DNA from 3 places in the Streptomyces sp. NPDC051041 genome. Region 1 is predicted to be linked to each of the others. Evidence: riboswitches for the same ligand, from Rfam matches in the RefSeq annotation. Region 1 holds a riboswitch; each other region holds the start of a gene.
What was found. A riboswitch is a leader RNA that binds a small molecule or an ion and turns the genes downstream of it on or off. The one in region 1 is predicted to bind cyclic di-AMP.
Positions count from the first base shown of each region.

Region 2: it holds a riboswitch for cyclic di-AMP, as region 1 does, so the genes downstream of both, ACIBAI_RS04645 (NlpC/P60 family protein) here and ACIBAI_RS03675 (transglycosylase SLT domain-containing protein) in region 1, are expected to answer to the same signal.
Region 3: it holds a riboswitch for cyclic di-AMP, as region 1 does, so the genes downstream of both, ACIBAI_RS17955 (peptidoglycan DD-metalloendopeptidase family protein) here and ACIBAI_RS03675 (transglycosylase SLT domain-containing protein) in region 1, are expected to answer to the same signal.

Region 1 covers NZ_JBITFM010000002.1:98,231-102,771, reverse strand. Annotated here, with positions in the region: gene ACIBAI_RS03685 (outer membrane lipoprotein carrier protein LolA) at 1-1,023, opposite strand, end outside; gene ACIBAI_RS03680 (polyprenyl synthetase family protein) at 1,330-2,340, opposite strand; cyclic di-AMP (ydaO/yuaA leader) riboswitch at 2,910-3,078, shown strand; gene ACIBAI_RS03675 (transglycosylase SLT domain-containing protein) at 3,081-3,557, shown strand; gene ACIBAI_RS03670 (HAD family hydrolase) at 3,576-4,388, opposite strand.
Region 2 covers NZ_JBITFM010000002.1:292,626-297,166, reverse strand. Annotated here, with positions in the region: gene pcrA (DNA helicase PcrA) at 1-1,882, opposite strand, end outside; cyclic di-AMP (ydaO/yuaA leader) riboswitch at 2,285-2,442, shown strand; gene ACIBAI_RS04645 (NlpC/P60 family protein) at 2,451-3,665, shown strand; gene ACIBAI_RS04640 (hypothetical protein) at 3,772-4,125, opposite strand.
Region 3 covers NZ_JBITFM010000010.1:101,198-105,738, forward strand. Annotated here, with positions in the region: gene ACIBAI_RS17950 (alpha-galactosidase) at 122-2,191, shown strand; cyclic di-AMP (ydaO/yuaA leader) riboswitch at 2,497-2,661, shown strand; gene ACIBAI_RS17955 (peptidoglycan DD-metalloendopeptidase family protein) at 2,666-3,625, shown strand; gene ACIBAI_RS17960 (SGNH/GDSL hydrolase family protein) at 3,905-4,541, shown strand, end outside.

The sequences.
Region 1 (4,541 bases):
GCCCCGGCCGCCCGTGTCGAAGGCGGCTACCGAGTTCCAGCCCTCGCCGAGGACCTGGAGGCCGTCGAGCTCCTTCGCGAGGTCGGCCTCGGACTTCCGTCCGCTCCCGGACGTCCGCTCGCGCTCGGGCGCCTTCGCCGCCTCGTCCGCCTCGGTGACCTTCGCGCCCTCGGGCGGGGTGAAGTCGAAGGCCGACGCGGCCGGTGCGGCGAAGTCGACCCGGGTGAAGCCCGCGTCCACGACGGCGGCGCCGCCGTCGGCCGGGGTCAGCGTGAACTTCAGCGGCGTCCCGGTCTCGGCGTCCACGGCCACGCTGATCGCGCCGATCGTGGAGCCGGGCCGCTTCGGCTCGACGAGCAGCTTGTACGCGTCCCGGCCGGCGACCCGCACGGTGCCGTCCACGGTCACGGACGTGGTGGCGTCGACCGCCGCCAGGGCCTTCTCGGCGAAGTCCCGGGGCGTGGCCGGAAGGCTCTTCTCCCGCTGCTCGCCCGCCCGGTCGGGCACGGTGCCGTGGTAGACCTCGTGGGAGGCGCTGTCGTAGGCCCAGACGTCGTCGCCGTTGTGGATCAGGCTGTACTCGGCGGCGTTCTCCAGCAGGGACAGCTTCTGCCGGTCGGGGCCGTCGACGGCGACCCGCAGCGTGTGCGTGCCGGAGGCCAGCTCGGTGAGCCTGGCCGACGGGTCGGCGGAGGAGCCCTCGCCGTCCGCCCGCGGGGCGCCGGCGAGCAGTCCGCTTCCCAGTCCGCCGAGGTCCGGCAGTCCCAGGTCGGTGGTGATCTTCACGGTGCCGGACAGCTGCTCCACGTCCGACTCGGCCACCTTCCGGACGAGTTGCTCGGCGGTGATCTCCGGGAGGTCGGGGTCGCCGGAGTCGGCGATCGCGGGGACGAGCCCGATCGTCGCGGCCGCCACCCCCATCACCGCGACCGGTACGACGTACCGTGCGGTCCTGCGCCGGCCGGAACGCCCGTCCCCGGCCTCCCCGGCGGTCGTGCTGTCGTCGGATTCGTACGGTGCCATGTGTGCCCTCCGTCGTCGGCGGCGGCCGGACCACTCCCGTTCGTCCACCCGTGGCCGCCATTCTCACCCGAATCGGTGAGGAGTGGTGATGTCCGTGGTGTCCATCCGACCAAATCGGCCACGCGGAATCGTCAGACCCGGGAGCCAACTCCCCGTACGCCTGCGGTATGACACCGGAGGACGACGCCTCCCCCCGACCCGTAGGGGTCGCGCGGGAGGACGCCGCCGAGCGGGGCGCGGGCCGGCGGCCGTCACGGCGGCGGCCCCGGGGCGGGCGGGGTACCGGGAGCCGTTCCGCGGGGCGGTTCAGCCCGCCCGGTGGACCACCGCGTCGCACAGTTCGGTCAGCGCCGTCTTCGCGTCGCACTCCGGCAGCGGCGCCAGCGCCGCGCGCGCCTCCTCGGCGTAGCGCACGGTGTCCCGGCGCGCCTGCTCCAGCGCCGGGTGGGCGCGCAGCAGCGTCAGGGCCTCGGCGTGCCGCGCGTCGTCGGTCAGGTCGGAGTCGAGCAGCTCGCACAGCGCGACGTCCTCGGCCCGCCCCAGGCGGGCCGCCCGCTCCCGCAGCCGCAGCACCGGCAGGGTGGGGATGCCCTCGCGCAGGTCCGTGCCCGGCGTCTTGCCCGACTCGTGCGAGTCGGAGGCGATGTCCAGCACGTCGTCCGCGAGCTGGAAGGCGACGCCGAGCCGCTCGCCGTACTGGGTGAGCACGTCCACGACCGTCTCGTCGGCGCCGGACATCATCGCGCCGAACCGGCAGGAGACCGCCACCAGCGATCCCGTCTTGCCGCCCAGCACGTCCAGGTAGTGCTCGACCGGGTCACGTCCGTCCCGCGGTCCCGCCGTCTCCAGGATCTGCCCGGTCACCAGGCGCTCGAACGCCTCCGCCTGCACCCGCACCGCCTCCGGGCCGAGGTCGGCCAGGATGTGCGAGGCCCGGGCGAAGAGGAAGTCGCCGGTGAGGACCGCCACCGAGTTGCCCCAGCGGGTGTTCGCGCTGGGCACCCCGCGCCGCACGGCGGCCTCGTCCATCACGTCGTCGTGGTACAGCGTGGCGAGGTGGGTCAGCTCCACGACCACAGCCGACGGCACGACGCCGGGCGCGTACGGGTCCCCGAACTGCGCCGCGAGCATCACCAGCAGCGGCCGGAACCGCTTCCCGCCCGCCCGCACCAGGTGCTGGGCGGCCTCGGTGATGAAGGGCACCGCGCTCTTGGTTGCCTCGAGCAACCCTTCCTCGACAGCCGCCAATCCGGCCTGGACATCGGCTTCCAGAGCCTGGTCCCGCACGCTCAGCCCGAACGGCCCGACGACGGTCACGAGGGGTCTCCTGTCTGCTGGTGTCTGCTGGCGATTACACGGTTTGTCGATAGGTCGCTGCCCTCACTCAAGTCAGCGTATCCGGTCACGTTTCGATCACCGATAGGGCCCACGGTTACAGCCCGGGCGATAAGGGACCAGGCCCGTCATGTTTTCGATCGGTTCATATGAGCGGACATGGAACGACATGGCGTGACCATCCTCACTCCGCGCGCGGCGGACGCGCCCGCCGCCGCCACCGGTGCGCCCGGCCCCCTCCCCATGCCTCCGCACCCGGCCCCACGACCGGTCCCTTACGAGCCAGTTGGCCATATTGCCCGTTTTGTCGGACTCTTCGGCCTCCGTGAGTTGGCTCACGCCCCGCCGCGCCGCGCCGCCCGCCCCCTCCCCTCCCCACCCCCCCGGCCCCGCAAGCGAGTTGCCCCTCGGCGCCCGCGAAGGATCAAGCACCCAAAACACCCCAGAACAAGGTCAACAGGAGCGTTCCGCGAATCCCGCACTTGTTCCGGACATGTGCTCTCGCATACGTTCCCGGCCTGTCGGGCGGACGCCGAATCCTGCCGCCGTCCGCGCCACCCACGACGAACTCACTCGCACGGCAGGAGCGGGGGACCCAGGTAAGCCGCCGCACCGGACGCACCGGTGCGGCTCGGGGTGAAGCCGTGCCCACGGGGACACGGCCGGGCACCTCCCGCCCGAACCCGACAGCTCACCTCGCAGGCGTAGGAGAGGAACCGACCATGCCTGCACGCGGCCACCGCCGTACCGCCCGCCTCGCCCGCACGCTCGCCCTCGCCGGCACGGGCGCCGCCGTACTCGCCCTTCCGCTCGTCGGCGCGACCAGCGCGTCCGCGGCCGCCACGACGACCGCCGCCACCACCACGGCCACGGCCTACCCGGACAACCTCGACGGCTGGATCCGGGAGGCGCTCGACATCATGGCGCAGAACGGGATCCCCGGCACGTACGACGGCATCCACCGCAACATCATGCGCGAGTCGTCCGGCAACCCGAACGCCGTCAACCTGTGGGACTCCAACGCCGCCGCGGGCACCCCCTCCAAGGGCCTGCTCCAGGTCATCGACCCGACCTTCCAGGCGTACCACGTGGCCGGCACCTCGTGGGACCCGTACGACCCGGTCGCGAACATCACCGCCGCCTGCAACTACGCGGCCCAGCGCTACGGCTCGATCGACAACGTCGCCGGGGCCTACTAGGCCCGCCGGGCCCTCCCCCTAAGCCGCACCGAACAGTCGCTCGAGGACGACGGCGACGCCGTCGTCCTCGTTCGACCGTGTGATCTCGTCGGCCACCGCCTTGAGGGCGGGATGGGCGTTGGCCATCGCGACGCCGTGGGCCGCCCAGCCGAACATGGGGATGTCGTTGGGCATGTCCCCGAAGGCGATCGTCCGCCACGGGCTGAGCCCCAGGTGCTCGGCGGCCAGCGCCAGGCCGGTCGCCTTGGTGACGCCGAGCGGCTGCAGCTCGACGGTCCCGGGCCCCGACATGGTGACCGTGGCGAGGGAGCCGACCACCGCGCGGGCCGTCGCCGCCAGCTCGTCGTCGGACAGCTCGGCATGGCGCAGCAGCACCTTGCTGATGGGCGCGCACCACAGGTCGTCGCGCCGTTCGACCCGCACCGCGGGCAGGGTCGGGTGCGGCATCCGGTAGCCGGGCTCGATCAGCGTGAGCCCGTCGACGCCGTCCTGGTCGACCGCGGCGTACACCTGCCCCACCTCGGCCTCGATCTTGCCGAGCGCGGTCTCGGCCAGCTCCCGGTCCAGGGTGACCGACCACAGCAGACGGTGCGCGCCGGCGTCGTACACCTGTGCGCCCTGCCCGCACACCGCGAGCCCCCCGCAGCCGAGGTCGTCCAGGAGCGGCCGCACCCTCGGCGCCGGGCGTCCCGTCACCACGAGGTGCTGCGCACCGGCCCGCGCCACCCGCGCGAGCGCGGCGCGCGACCGGTCGGAGAACGTGTCGTCGGCGCGCAGCAGCGTTCCGTCCAGGTCGGTGGCGACGAGTGAGAATGCGGTGAAGGGGGCCATGATCAGAGAATACGGACCGGGCGCCCCGCCGACGCGCCCGGAGCCGGACCGCCCCGCGGACCCCGGCGCCCGCGGGGCGTCGGAGACCGCCGGGGAACACGGCGCACAAGTGTCCGGAAGTCACCGCCTTCACCCCCCTTCACCGCCTACAGG
Region 2 (4,541 bases), 190 kb from region 1:
TGATGACGCCGTCGCCCTCCTCGTCGGGGATCTCGTCGGAGTCCGCGACGAGGGCCACCTGCTCCAGGAACTCGGCGAGGGTGCCCGGGTCGTCCTCGCCGCGGGCCTGCTCGAACTCCAGGGCCACGGCGGCGAGTTCCTGCAGGTTCTCGATCCGCGTCTCGTCCTGCGGGTCGGTGGAGGCCTGCAGCTCGGCGAGGTAGCCGGTGCGCTCCAGCACCGCCTCCAGCACGGTCGCCGGTCCCGCGCCGGACTCGACGACCGTGCGCAGCTCCTCCATCAGCGCGTTGAACCGCTTGACCGCGTTCGCGGAGCGCGCGGCCATGCCGTACGCCTCGTCGACGCGCTTGAGCGCCTGCGGGAAGCTGATCCTCTCGCGCTGGGCGAGGGCGTCGATCATGGCTTCCGCGCGGTCGCCGATGCCCCGCTTGGGGACGTTGAGGATGCGCCGCAGGGGCACGGAGTCCTCCGGGTTGGCCAGCACCCGCAGGTAGGCCAGGACGTCCCGGACCTCCTTGCGCTCGTAGAAGCGGACGCCGCCGACGACCTTGTAGGGCAGCCCGACGCGGATGAAGACCTCTTCGAAGACCCGGGACTGGGCGTTGGTGCGGTAGAAGACGGCGACGTCGCCCGCCTTCGCCTCGCCCGCGTCGGTCAGGCGGTCTATCTCGTCGGCGACGAACTGCGCCTCGTCGTGCTCGGTGTCGGCGACGTACCCGGTGATCAGGGAGCCCGCGCCCGCGTTGGTCCACAGGTTCTTGGGGCGGCGGGACTCGTTGCGCTCGATGACCGCGTTGGCCGCGCTCAGGATCGTCTGGGTGGAGCGGTAGTTCTGCTCCAGCAGGATCGTCGTGGCGTCCGGGTAATCCTCCTCGAACTGGAGGATGTTGCGGATGGTCGCGCCGCGGAAGGCGTAGATCGACTGGTCGGCGTCGCCCACCACGCACAGCTCTGCGGGGTCCTGGCCCTCGCCGGAGGGGCCCACCAGCTCGCGCACGAGGGCGTACTGGGCGTGGTTGGTGTCCTGGTACTCGTCGACCAGGACGTGGCGGAAGCGGCGGCGGTAGTGCTCGGCGACGTCCGGGAACGCGCGGAGCAGGTTGACCGTCGTCATGATCAGGTCGTCGAAGTCGAGGGCGTTGGCCTCGCGCAGCCGCGACTGGTACAGGGCGTAGGCCTGGGCGAGGGTCTTCTCAAAGCCGTCGGCGGCCTGCGCGGCGAAGTCCTCCTCGTCGATCAGCTCGTTCTTCAGGTTGCTGATCCTGGCGCTGAAGGACTTCGGCGGGAACCGCTTGGGGTCCAGGTCCAGGTCGCGGCAGACCAGGGCCATCAGACGCTTGGAGTCGGCGGCGTCGTAGATCGAGAACGAGGACGTGAAGCCGAGCTTCTTCGACTCGCGCCGCAGGATCCGCACGCAGGCGCTGTGGAAGGTCATCACCCACATCGCGTGCGCGCGCGGGCCGACGAGCTGCTCGACCCGCTCCTTCATCTCGCCGGCGGCCTTGTTGGTGAAGGTGATCGCGAGGATCTGGCCCGGGTGGACGCCCCGCTCGGCCAGCAGGTGGGCGATGCGGTGGGTGAGCACGCGGGTCTTGCCGGAGCCGGCGCCGGCCACGATGAGCAGCGGGGAGCCGGAGTGCACGACGGCGGCGCGCTGGTTGTCGTTCAGCCCCTCCAGGAGCGCGGCGGGGTCCACCACCGGGCGCGGGGCGCCGTCCCGGTAGTAGGCGTCCCGGTCCGGCGGCACGTCGAACTTCCCGCCGAACAGATCGTCCGGAATCGGCTCCGGTACGTGATCGTCCTCGGGCGGCGGGGGCTCTTCCGCAGGGCCGGGGGAGGCCTGGAGGTCCGCCAGGAAGCTGTCGTCAAAGAGGCTGCTCATCGCTCTCCGAGTCTAGGGCTCCCCACCGACAGCCCGCTGCCCGCCCGGGAACATCCCGCGGAACGGGCCTCGCCGGGCCGCGTCCGCGCGGGTCCGCCCGGCCCAGAGCCCGCCCGGGCGCCCGGGTTCCGGCCACGTTCCGGAGGCGCGGCCGCACCGACCGCGACCACCGCCGTCCGGTACGACGCGCGGACGCGCACCCCCTGCGGGAGCCGCCGCCCGGTCTGGTGCCCCACAGGCCGCGCCCGGCGGCTCACCCTGCGCGACCCCCGGACGAAGGTCACGAAAATGTATCGGGCATATCACCCGCCAACCTTCACAGCCGCCGCACGGGTTGGCTACCGTGCGGGCGGGCCGTACGACCCCCACCGGCGAACGTCGCCGGGTCGCGCGGCCTCCGCCGAGTCCGGCGCGCCCGCACGGCGGCCGAGCCGGGGACCCGACCGAGAACCCGGGGTGAATCGGCCCGCTCCGCCCCGCGGGGCAGGGCCGTAGGGCGGCCTTCCGGACCACCCGCCCGAACCCGACAGCCAACCCGGCAGGCGGAGCACGGAAGGAGTCGCCTCCCTTGGCGTCGCACCGCAAACCGCGCACCGCGGGCACCCGCGCAGCAGGCATACGGACCCCCGCCCTCGCCACGGCGGCCCTCGCCTCCGTGGCCCTGCTCCCCCAGACGGCCAACGCCGCCCCCTCGGACGACAGGCCGAGTCTCGAAGAGGTCGAGAAGAAGGTCGACGACCTGTACCGCCAGGCGGAGTCGGCCACCGACGAGTACAACGCGGCCAAGGAGAGGACCGCCGAGCAGCGCAAGCGCGTCGACGCCCTCCTCGACGACGTCGCCCGGCGCGCCCAGAAGCTCAACGAGGCACGCGAGGAACTGGGCTCCTACGCCGCCGCCCAGTACCGCACCGGCGCATCCGTGCCGGACACCGCGACCTTCCTGCTCGCGGACTCCCCGCAGGACTACTTCGACCAGAACCAGCTGATGAGCCGGCTCACCGGCCGGCAGAAGGAAGCGGTCGACGACTACTTCGCGCAGCAGTCGGAGACGATGAGGAAGCGTCAGGAGGCCACCGACAGCCTCGAAAAGCTCACCGACTCGCAGAACGACCTGAAGACGGCCAAGGCCACCGTCCAGCAGAAGCTCGCCGACGCGCGTGACCTGCTGTCGGAGCTGACCGCCGAGGAGAAGGCGCGGCTCGCGGCGATCGAGAAGCGCAAACAGGAGGAGGCCGACCGCAAGGCCGCGGAACTCGCCGAGCGGCAGGCCCGGGAACGGCAGCGGCAGGAGGAGGCCGCCCGGCGGCAGGAGAGCGGCTCATCGGGTTCCGGTTCGAGTGCGTCGCCGTCCGCGCCGGACTCGCCGTCCGCGCCGGACTCGCCGTCCGGGTCGGGCTCGTCGTCCGCGCCGGGCTCCTCCTACGGCACGAAGGCCGGGAAGGCGCTCGCCTTCGCCCGCGACCAGATCGGCAAGCCGTACGTCTGGGGCGCCACCGGCCCCGGGTCCTACGACTGCTCCGGCCTCACCCAGGCCGCCTGGAAGGCCGCCGGGGTCACCCTGCCCCGCACCACCTACGACCAGGTGAACGCGGGCACTACGGTCCCCCTCTCCCAGGCCCGACCCGGCGACCTGGTGTTCTTCTACGACGACGTCACCCACGTCGGCCTCTACATCGGCGACGGCATGATGATCCACGCCCCGAAGCCCGGCGCGTACGTCCGGGAGGAGTCGGTCTACTACGACGGCGAGTCGTCGATCCACAGCGTGGTGCGGCCGGCCTGACGGGCGGGGCCGCCCTCCCCGAACCTGTCCCGCGCGTGCGCGGCGCACGCCGCGCACGCGTGCGGCCGGGGCCCGTGGTCCGGGGGCCGGGCGGTCCCGGGCGGGCTCAGGTCCAGAGCACCGCGATGAAGACGTTCGCGGTGGTGAGGAGTCCCACCAGGCCGAACAGGCTCTTGTCCACCTTCTCCTCGTCCCGCTTCACGTAGACGAGACCGAGGATGACGATCAGCAGTGCCAGCTTCACGCCGATCTTGACGTTGTCGACGGACTGGTCGTCGGCCTGGTTGAGGCCGACCAGGATCACTCCGGTGACCAGCATCGTCAGCGCACCGTGCAGCATCGCCGGGCCGAAGCGGGCGGTGCCCTCGCCCATCGCCTTCACCTGGGTCAGGAAACCGCCCAGGAGCGCGGCGATGCCGATGATGTGCAGACCGACGAAGAGGTGGATGAGTACGTCCATGGGGCCGGAGCCTAGCCAGAGGCCCACGGGCCGTCCGACACCGGCCCGCCCCGCCCCCGTCCCGGTTGGGACCACCCCGGCGGCGCCTGCCCGTACGCACCTCCCGGTGCCTGCCACTGCTCCCCGCCCCGTCCGACACACCGATCATCACACTGGGTAAACAACGTGAACACAGAGAGCGATGACGGGCGCATACGGTCAACTGCCGGTCCGCTCCCGACAGTTCCGTACATCCCGCCACCGGGCCCGTCCGACGAGGCTTAGCGTCCTCCAGCAGGTGACCGGCTCCCCACCGCCGCCCCGCCCGGGGCGGCAGCCGGCGCCGCCGCCGAGGAGGTCCGGCGGCGGTCCGCTCCCCCCGTGCGGACCGCCGCCGGACGCGCGACCCGGTCGTCCGCCCGGTCCCCGGGCGGCCG
Region 3 (4,541 bases), on a different contig from region 1:
CCACTCGACGATACGCCATGGCTTCCCGGCGCCACGGGTTGTCCACAGGCGTTGCCGAACCAGCGGACAGCCCTCGATGATGTCGGGACGTGGGTGGATCCGTTCGTGCTCGGGGGGCTGCATGCTGGAGATCTCGGAAACCGGCCGTACCTGGGTCCTCTCCGGGCCGGCCAGCAGCTACGCCCTCCACCTCACCGCACGCGACGAACTCGTGCACCTGCACTGGGGCCCGAGGATCGCCCTCGCCGACGCCGAGGCGCTCGCCGTGCGCCCGCTGCCGGACTACTGGCCCTTCGAGTCCCCGCTCGACGGACGCGAGGAGTACCCGGTCGAGGGCGGTCCCCGCTTCGTCCGGCCCGCCCTCGCCGTGCGCACCGGGGAGCGGCGCGGCACCGAATGGGCCTTCGAGCGGGACGAGAGCGACGGCGGCGAACTGCGGCTGCTGTTCCGCGACGGCGGACTGGGCGTCACGCTGCACTACCGCATGCGGGGCGACGTCGTGGAGCGCTGGGTGACCCTGGAGAACCGGGGCCCGGCGGTCGAGCTGCTGCGCGCCGACTCCGCCACCTGGACCCTGCCCGACCGCGACGGCTGGCGGCTGTCCCAGCTGCACGGCCGCTGGGCCGCGGAGTCCCGGCTCGCCCGCTTCCCGCTCGCCCACGGCGAGCAGGTCATCGGCAGCCGCCGCGGCCACACCGGGCACCAGCACCTGCCGTGGGTCGCGCTCGACACCGACGCCACCGAGGAGCGCGGCGAGGTCTACGGCTGCGCGCTCGGCTGGTCGGGCTCCTGGCGGATCTGTGTCGCCCGGCTCCCGGACGCTCGGGTGCAGATCACCGGCGGCGCCGGCCACGACGACTCCGGCCTGCTGCGGCTGGCCGCCGGGGAGACCTTCACCACACCCGTCTTCGCCGGCCTGTGGAGCGACGGCGGCTTCGGCGGCGCGAGCCGCGCCTGGCACGCCTACCAGCGCGCGTACGTCGTCCCGGACGCGGACCGGGACCGGCCGGTGCTGTACAACTCCTGGGAGGCCACCGGGTTCGACATCTCCGAGGAGCAGCAGCGGGCGCTCGCGCGGCGGGCCGCGGAGCTGGGCGTCGAACTGTTCGTGGTCGACGACGGCTGGTTCGGCGCGCGCACCGGAGACCGGGCCGGCCTCGGCGACTGGACGCCCAACCCCGAGCGCTTTCCCCGCGGCCTGGCCCCGCTCGCCGCGTACGTGCACGGCCTCGGCATGCGGTTCGGCATCTGGGTCGAGCCCGAGATGGTCAACCCGGACAGCGACCTGTACCGCGCCCACCCGGACTGGGTGCAGCACCAGAAGGGCCGCAGACGGACGGAGTTCCGCCATCAGCTCGTCCTCAACCTCGCCCGCGAGGACGTCCGGGAGTACCTGTGGGAGCAGCTCGACGGGCTCCTCTCCAGCGCCCCGATCGACTACGTCAAGTGGGACTTCAACCGCTGCTTCACCGACGCGGGCTGGCCCGGCGACCCGTACCCGCAGCGGCTGTGGGTCGACCATGTGCGCGCCCTGTACGCGCTGCTGGACCGGCTGCGGGCGGCCCACCCGGGGGTCGCCTTCGAGTCCTGCTCGGGCGGCGGCGGCCGGATCGACCTCGGCGTGCTCGCCCGCACCGACCAGGTGTGGACCTCGGACAACACCGACCCGCTCGACCGGCTCGCCATCCAGGAGGGCTTCAGCCAGATCCACCCGGCCCGCGTGATGGCCGCCTGGGTCACCGACAGCCCGAACGCCATGCTCAACGGCCGGAAGAGCTCCTTGCGGTTCCGGTTCGTGAGCGCCATGGCCGGGGTGCTCGGCATCGGCGGCGACCTCACGAAGTGGACCGGGGAGGAGCTCGCCGAGGCCCGGGAGTGGGTGAGCCGCTACAAGGAGATCCGGCCCCTGGTGCAGCGCGGGGAGCTCCACCGGCTCAGGCCGCCCCGGGGCGGCCTGAGTGCCGTGCAGTACGTGCTCGGCGACGAGACCGCCGTCCTCGCCTGGCTCCAGGCGCAGCACCACGGCGAGCCCGTCCCGGCGCTCCGGCTGCGTGGCCTCGACCCGACAGCGTCGTACGAATGCCGTGAAACGGGCGAAGTGCACCGGGGGGCGGTGCTGCTGCACCACGGTCTGCGGACCGGGTTGCGGGGCGACCTCGATGCGACGGTCATCCACTTGCGTCGCCTCTGACCCTTCTGTCCGGATTGATGCTTTTGTTGTAACTCCCCCTGTGCTGAGGGGAGCTGGAGCGGCGTCACGTGAGGAGCGTCATACCCGTGACCGTCCGTTGCCCGTCATGTTCACGTAATTCGCATGGTCCACAAGGGATTTCGGGAAAGGAAACGATGCCGAAATCGACGGAGGGTGACCGGGAATTCCAGTAGTGGATCAAGTTGATCCGCAATTCCGCGCAACCTTCGCTTGTCCCTGTGCGTCCTGGTCGCTTACGTTCGCCACCGATCCGGACGGACGCCGAATCCTGCCGCCGACCGGAGCCCGCACACCCACCCACCCGTGTACGGCAGGAGCGGGGGACCCACAGGTACGACTGCCTGTTCCGGTTCCCGGACCAGGCTTGGGGTAAAGCCGCGCCCCTCGGCGCGACCGGACATCTCCAGTCCGCACCCGACAGCTCACCTCGCAGGCGCCGGAGAGGAATGCGCCATGCCCGCGAAGGGTAAGCACCGCCGCAGCAAGACCCAGCGTTTCACCCGTTCCATCGCCGTCGCCGGAACCGGCGGCGCCGCGCTCGCCCTCCCGCTCCTGGGAGCCACGGGTGCCCACGCCGCGCCCGCCCAGTCCGTTCCGGAAAAGGCCGTCCAGTCCCTGCCGGCCGCCGGGAAGACGACCGCGGACAAGGACACGGGCACGCGGACCTACACCGTGAAGGCCGGCGACTACCTCTCGAAGATCGCCGACGAGGAGAACGTCAGCGGCGGCTGGAAGAAGCTGTACGCGGACAACCGCGAGGCCGTCGGCGACGACCCGTCGCTGATCCATCCCGGCCTGAAGCTCGCGCTCGGCAAGAAGGCCGCGACGAGCGCCGCCGAGTCCTCCTCCCGGTCGGAGTCCCCCGAGTCCTCCGCGGCGAAGCCGTCGGCGCAGCCCGCGCAGCCCTCCGAGTCCACGCAGTCCGCCTCGTCGAAGCCCTCGTCGGAGGCGTCCCCCGAGCAGGACGCGGCCGCCGGGCAGTCCGCCGGCACCACGAACGCCTCCAGCGGCTACACCCTCCCGGTGAGCGGCGCCGGCGTCGGCACCGCCTACCGCGTGGCCGGCAGCATGTGGTCCAGCGGCTACCACACCGGTGTCGACTTCGTCGTCCCGACCGGCACCTCCCTCAAGGCGGTGGCCGCGGGCACGGTCGTCTCCGCGGGCTGGGGCGGCGCGTACGGCAACCAGGTCGTCATCAAGCTCGACGACGGCCACTACGCCCAGTACGCCCACCTGTCCTCGCTCTCGGTCTCGACCGGTCAGACCGTGACCGCCGGTCAGCAGGTCGGCCTGTCCGGCGCGACCGGCAACGTGACCGGGCCGCACCTGCACTTCGAGATCCGCACCACGCCGAACTACGGCTCGGACGTGGACCCGGTGGCCTACCTCCGCTCGCACGGCGTCTCCATCTGACGCCGGCCGGCACCGCCTGCCCGACGAGCCGCCGAAGGCCGGACCCCGATCCCCGGGTCCGGCCTTCGGCCTTTCGGTCCCCGGGTCCGGCCGCCGCGCCCCGGAAGCAGCGGGTCCGGGGCGCCAACGCCCCTGGACGAAGCCCTATTCCGGAGTTGGCCAACACTTTAGGAGTGGCTTATCTCACCGACCGTCAACCCCTCCTTACGGTCGCGTAGGTCACATTCCGCGGTGAATCATGGTCATGTGGCAGACGATTCGAAGAGTGACAGCAGATCAGTGATCGGGTCGTACGTTGCGGTGGGGGACAGCTTCACCGAGGGCGTCGGCGACCCCGGCCCCGACGGGGCGTTCGTCGGCTGGGCCGACCGGCTCGCCGTGCTGCTCGCGGACCTCAGGCCGGAAGGCGACTTCACCTACACCAACCTCGCCGTACGCGGCAAACTGCTCGACCAGATCGTGGCGGACCAGGTGCCGCGGGCCGTCGAACTGGCACCGGACCTGGTCTCGTTCTGCGCGGGGGGCAACGACATCATCCGGCCCGGCACCGACCCGGACGACGTGGCCGAGCGCTTCGAACGAGCGGTCGCCGCGCTCACCGAGGCGGCCGGCACCGTCATGGTGACGACCGGCTTCGACACCCGCGGGGTGCCCGTGCTCAAGCATCTGCGGGGCAAGATCGCCACGTACAACGGGCACGTGCGGGCCATCGCCGACCGGTACGGCTGTCCGGTGCTCGACCTGTGGTCGCTCCGGAGCGTCCAGGACCGCAGGGCCTGGGACGCCGACCGGCTGCACCTGTCGCCCGAGGGGCACACGCGCGTGGCGCTGCGCGCCGGACAGGTCCTCGGCCTGGAGGTGCCGGCCGACCCGGAGCAGCCCTGGCCGCCGCTGCCGCCGCGCGGCACCCTGGAGA